Regions from separate parts of the Bacillus sp. 2175 genome, predicted to be linked through region 1. Evidence: riboswitches for the same ligand, from Rfam matches in the RefSeq annotation. Region 1 holds a riboswitch; the other holds the start of a gene.
What was found. A riboswitch is a leader RNA that binds a small molecule or an ion and turns the genes downstream of it on or off. The one in region 1 is predicted to bind S-adenosylmethionine.
Positions count from the first base shown of each region.

Region 2: it holds a riboswitch for S-adenosylmethionine, as region 1 does, so the genes downstream of both, metI (cystathionine gamma-synthase/O-acetylhomoserine thiolyase) here and mtnW (2,3-diketo-5-methylthiopentyl-1-phosphate enolase) in region 1, are expected to answer to the same signal.

Region 1 is NZ_CM173819.1:3,818,793-3,821,993, forward strand. It holds gene ACXKY9_RS19645 (carbon-nitrogen family hydrolase) at 1-385, opposite strand, end outside; gene ACXKY9_RS19650 (pyridoxal phosphate-dependent aminotransferase) at 400-1,578, shown strand; SAM riboswitch class I at 1,643-1,748, shown strand; gene mtnW (2,3-diketo-5-methylthiopentyl-1-phosphate enolase) at 1,813-3,057, shown strand; gene ACXKY9_RS19660 (2-hydroxy-3-keto-5-methylthiopentenyl-1-phosphate phosphatase) at 3,054-3,201, shown strand, end outside.
Region 2 is NZ_CM173819.1:4,006,685-4,009,885, reverse strand. It holds gene metC (cystathionine beta-lyase) at 1-88, opposite strand, end outside; gene metI (cystathionine gamma-synthase/O-acetylhomoserine thiolyase) at 85-1,197, opposite strand; SAM riboswitch class I at 1,292-1,402, opposite strand; SAM riboswitch class I at 1,606-1,715, shown strand; gene ACXKY9_RS20755 (bifunctional homocysteine S-methyltransferase/methylenetetrahydrofolate reductase) at 1,786-3,201, shown strand, end outside.

The sequences.
Region 1 (3,201 bases):
CATTATTTACAACATACATCGTATTTGTAACGCCTTGCTCTGTTTGCTTTGCTATAGAACCACCAACAATATGTATATCATATTGCTTCGCCCATTCTATTAACTTTTCTTTCGTTTCCACTCCATCCCTATCTGCAATTTCAGAAAGTCTCGTTAAATCATATCCTGTTGTCCATAGTTCTGGTAAGACGATAACATCTGGCCTTTCCTTCATAGCTTCGCTTATTTTATTTTTAGCATTCTCAATATTTTTTTCTACATCTCCAAAAACAATATCCATTTGAATACATGCGACTTTCATTTTTTCAGCCCCATTCTTATTTTTTTCTTTACAAAATACTGGAAAGATTATATCATTTGTCACTAGAATTGTAACAACTTTCAAAAGAGGTGGAAAGTATGAAATTATTTCAACCTTCTGAGATAGTAACATCATTGCCAACACAATTTTTCGCTTCACTTGTTGCAAAAGTTAACAAAGTCGTTGCAGCTGGTCACGATGTTATTAATCTAGGTCAAGGTAATCCAGATCAACCAACACCGCAGCATATCGTAAAAGCTTTACAAGATGCTGCCGAAAAGACCATTCATCATAAATATCCGCCATTTCGCGGACATGAAAGCTTAAAGGAAGCCGTGGCTACATTCTATAAACGTGAATACGGCGTCGAATTAAACCCAAAAACTGAAGTTGCTATTTTGTTTGGCGGGAAGGCTGGACTAGTAGAATTACCGATTTGTTTTACAAATCCTGGTGATACGATTCTCGTTCCGGATCCAGGTTATCCAGATTATTTATCCGGGGTTGCTTTAGCAAAAGCACACTTTGAAACAATGCCGCTTATTGCAGAAAATAACTTTTTACCAGATTATACAAACATTGATGACTCTATTGCAGAGCGTGCAAAATTAATGTTTTTAAACTATCCAAATAATCCTACCGGTGCTACTGCATCAAAAGATTTTTTTGATGCAACCATTCACTTTGCTAATAAACATAATATATTAGTTGTTCACGATTTTGCTTATGGCGCTATCGGATTTGATGGTCAAAAACCTGTTAGTTTCTTGCAAGCAGATGGTGCGAAAGATATAGGAATTGAAATTTACACATTATCAAAAACTTTCAATATGGCTGGCTGGCGCATCGCTTTTGCTGTAGGGAATGAAAGTGTGATTGAAACAATTAACCTATTACAAGATCATATGTATGTTAGTATATTCGGTGCAGTTCAAGATGCTGCTCGAGAAGCGCTATTAAGTTCACAGTCTTGCGTAATAGACCTTGTAAATAGTTACGAATCTCGAAGAAACGCTCTTATTTCAGCCTGTCACTCAATTGGTTGGAATGTAGACATTCCAAAAGGATCATTCTTTGCATGGCTTCCCGTTCCAAAAGGATATACCTCTGAGCAATTTTCTGATATTTTACTAGAAAAAGCACATGTCGCAGTTGCTCCTGGTGTTGGATTTGGTAAGCATGGGGAAGGGTATGTCCGTGTTGGTCTCTTGCATGCAGAAGATAGATTACGGGAAGCCATTAATCGAATTGATAAATTAAATTTTTTCAAAAAGTAATTGACAACACGAAAAATATCTGACAAAATTCAGTTATCTTAAAAATTTAAACATTTCTAAATACTTCTTATCAAGAGCAGGTGGAGGGACGAGCCCGACGAAACCCGGCAACCGATCTACAATTGTAGACACGGTGCTAATTCTCGCAGCATTACGCTGACAGATAAGGAGCTGGTTGTAAAAAAACCTCTCCTTAGCTGAGAGGTTTTTTTATTTAACTAGGAGGTTATAACAATGAGCGGAATTATAGCGACGTATTTAATCCATGATGATTCACATAACTTAGAAAAAAAAGCTGAGCAAATTGCACTCGGTTTAACAATTGGCTCTTGGACTCATTTGCCACACTTATTGCAAGAACAATTAAAGCAGCATAAAGGCAACGTCATTCATGTTGAGGAATTAGCTGAACATGAATATACCAATTCGTATTTACGTAAAAAAGTAAAACGCGGAATTATTAAAATCGAATATCCGCTATTAAACTTCAGTCCAGATTTACCAGCGATTTTAACGACTACATTTGGAAAGCTATCACTTGATGGCGAAGTAAAACTAATTGACTTAACTTTTTCAGACGAGTTAAAAAAACATTTTCCTGGTCCAAAATTCGGGATAGATGGTATTCGAAATCTTTTACAAGTGCATGATCGTCCCCTTTTAATGAGTATTTTTAAAGGAATGATTGGACGAAACATTGGGTATTTAAAAACACAATTACGCGATCAAGCAATTGGTGGTGTAGATATAGTAAAAGATGATGAAATATTATTTGAAAATGCATTAACACCACTTACGAAACGCATTGTATCTGGAAAAGAAGTTTTACAATCTGTCTACGAAACATACGGTCATAAAACGTTATATGCCTTAAATTTAACAGGACGAACTTTTGATTTAAAAGAAAATGCTAAACGTGCAGTGCAAGCTGGAGCTGATATTCTATTATTTAACGTATTTGCTTACGGACTAGATGTACTACAATCACTTGCAGAAGATGATGAAATCCCAGTTCCTATTATGGCACATCCTGCTGTAAGTGGTGCTTATTCAGCATCCAAGTTATATGGAGTTTCATCACCATTATTACTTGGAAAGCTACTACGTTATGCTGGGGCTGACTTTTCATTATTCCCATCTCCATACGGAAGTGTTGCGCTAGAAAAAGAGGAGGCTCTTGCTATCTCAAAATATTTAACTGAAGACGATGCATTTTTCAAGAAGAGCTTTTCTGTTCCGTCTGCTGGTATTCATCCTGGTTTCGTTCCCTTTATTGTACGAGATTTCGGTAAAGATGTTGTTATTAATGCTGGCGGCGGGATACACGGACATCCAAATGGAGCGCAAGGCGGCGGTAAAGCTTTCCGTACTGCAATTGATGCTACTTTGCAAAATAAACCACTCCATGAAGTAGACGACATAAATTTGCATAGTGCACTACAAATATGGGGAAATCCCTCTTATGAGGTGAAATTATGAGTATTCAAGTATTTTGTGATTTCGATGGCACGATTACAAATAATGATAACATTATGTCCATTATGGAAAAATTCGCACCACCAGAAGCCGAAGAAGTAAAGAATAAAATTTTATCACAAGAACTATCCATTCAAGAAGGTGTTT
Region 2 (3,201 bases), 190 kb from region 1:
TGTTATAAATAGGAACGTTCACAGCGCCTGTTTGCGAGTCATGTTTATATTGGTTGTGTAGTAAGAGTGTATCTATAGAATAGCTCATATTCTTACACCTTCTTTTACGAGTTTAATGGCTTGCTTTAAGTCTTGAATTAAATCGTTACTATTTTCAATGCCAACTGAGAATCGAAGAAGACGATTGCATACGCCGTTTGCTGTTCTAATTTCTTCAGGAATATCAGCATGTGTTTGCGTTGCTGGATAAGTCATTAAACTTTCTACACCACCAAGACTTTCGGCAAATGTAATTAAGGATAAAGATTGTAAGAATGGATTAATCCAAGCTTCATCTTTAAGGCGGAATGAAATCATGCCGCCTCTTCCTGGATAAAATACATCTGTCACCCCGTCTTCATCATTTAAATACGCAACAACTGCTTTCGCATTTTCTTCATGTTGTCTCATGCGAAGCGCTAACGTTTTCATACCGCGAATTAATAACCATGAGTCAAATGGGCTTAAAACTGCACCTGATGCATTATGATAATGAGCGATTTCCTCGCAAAGTTCCTTTCCTTTTGCAACGACAAGCCCGCTTAGTACATCGTTATGTCCCCCTAAATATTTCGTTGCGCTATGAAGTACAATGTCAGCACCTTCTGTTAATGGTTGCTGTATATAAGGTGTGTAGAATGTGTTGTCTACAATAAGAAGTAGTCCGTGCCTTTTCGCTACAGTTGCGACAGCAGCAATATCAGTAACTTGCATTAATGGATTAGTTGGAGTTTCTATGAAAATAGCCTTCGTTTCAGTTGTGATAGCTTGCTCAATTTGTTTAATAGACTGTGTATTTACGTATCTACATCGAACATTCCACTTTTTTTCATGCTCAGAAAATAATCGATACGTTCCCCCGTATAAATCTTCAGATACAATAAGTTCGTCTCCAGAGCGGAATAGAGAAAGGACGAGGAGAACAGCCGCCATCCCTGAACTACAGGCATAACCTTGTTCGCCATATTCTAAGTCTGCGATCGCCTGTTCTAAAAGACCGCGAGTTGGATTGCCAGTTCGTGAATAGTCAAAGCCAGTAGATTTACCAATTCCTTCGTGGCGATAAGCGGTTGAGAAATAAACTGGTGGATTAACCGTTCCAGTTGTAGTTTCACTACGATTTCCGATTTGTGCTAGTTTTGTTTCGATTGTTGACATGTGAAAATTCCTCCTTTTTAAATTGAAACATTAAGTGAATATAAAATAAAAAAAGCCTTCTAAGAAGAAGGCTTTCGGTTTGAATAGAGTCTTCTTCTCATCTGTCAAATCTTTCACAATTTGCTGGAATTAGCACCTTATTAACAAAATGTTAATGGTTGCTGAGGCGTCACAGGGCCAGTCCCTCTACCTCTCTAGATAAGAATGTTCGTATGAAATTTTTATTATGTTTTTAACTTTACAATAAAAGATAATTGAATTGCAACTTTATTTTAAATAATTTTTATTTTTCCGCAAGTGTCATTGACTTTTAATTTTGTGCATGCTAAATTTATTAAAAAATTAACAAACATTGTTAAAAGGGGAACGCATTTCCTTTTAGCTACATAAATAAAATAATAAAGACAACTCTTATTGAGAGCGGTGGAGGGAAAGGCCCTGTGAAACCCGGCAACCTTCAAACGAAATGTTTGAAACGGTGCTAATACCTGCAAAACGAATGTTTTGCATAATAAGAGGAGGAACAATTATGTCCCCCTCTTCAAAGTGAAGAGGGGGTTTTTATATTGATAGAAATGAGGGAGATTCGTGAAATTACTAGATTTATTATCAAAAGGAATTGTAATAGGTGATGGTGCGGTTGGAACGTTATTGCATTCACATGGTTTGCAAAGTAGCTTTGAAGAATTGAACGTATCTGATCCAGATCTAATTATATCCATTCATAAACAATATGTAGCTGCTGGAGCAGATGTAATTCAAACGAATACGTATGGAGCAAATGAGGCGAAATTACGTATGTATGGTTTAGAAAATCAAGTTACAAAAATTAATAGAGCGGCAGTGAAATTGGCGAAAGCATCTGTGACAGATAAAAATGCAATTTTAGGAACAATTGGTGGTATGAAACATATCGGAGCTGTTACAACGACTGATATGGAAAGGGAGTTTATGTTACTTGAACAGGCGGGGGCTTTACTAGAAGAACAGGTTGATGGATTACTATTAGAAACTTTTTATGATGAATTTGAATTACTTCATGCTGTTAAAGTGTTGCGTAAGCAAACGAATATTCCGATTGTTGCGCAATTAGCGTTACATGAAGCAGGTACGACTCAAAATGGAAATGATGTCAATGAAATATTAAAGCAGTTTATAGATTACGGTGCAAATGTTGTTGGATTGAATTGTCAACTGGGGCCGCTTCATATGACGGAAGCTTTCAAAATGATATCGATTCCGCAAAATGGCTATTTATCAGCATACCCAAATGCAGGTCTCCCGAATTATGTAGAGGGACGTTACGTATATGAGGGAAGTCCAGCTTATTTTGAAGCAATGACACCGAATTTTATTGAGCAAGGTATTCGGTTATTGGGTGGCTGTTGTGGTACGACTCCAGAACATATTCAAAGTATGAAGCGCGCTGTTGCGAATATTACCCCTGTAATAGAAAAAGAAACGATTCAAAGGCCAAAAGTCGTTCATACGCATGAGAAACGTTCGAAGGCTCACGTCACTCTAGCAGAGAAAGCAAAAAAACAAACGACAGTTGTAGTGGAATTAGATCCACCGAAAACGTTAGATACACAGCGTTTTTTTGAAGGAGCAAGAGCGTTAAAAAGAGCGGGAGCAGATGCTATTACTCTAGCAGATAATTCATTAGCATCGCCTCGTGTCTCTAATATGGCGATGGGTGCGTTATTAACGAAGCATGATATCCCAGTATTGACGCATTTAACGTGTAGAGATCATAACGTCATTGGACTACAATCTCATTTGTTAGGTTTATCGGCGTTAGGGATGGAAGAAGTGTTAGCTTTAACTGGTGATCCAGCGCGCGTTGGTGATTTTCCCGGTGCCACTTCTGTATATGATTTATCCTCTATTGAGCTTATTAAAATGATTAAAGAAATGAACGATGGACGTTCAATTTTAGGGAAATCAATTGGACCGGCGACAAGGTTTTCTGTAGGCGGCGCATTTAATCCTCACGTGAGGCAC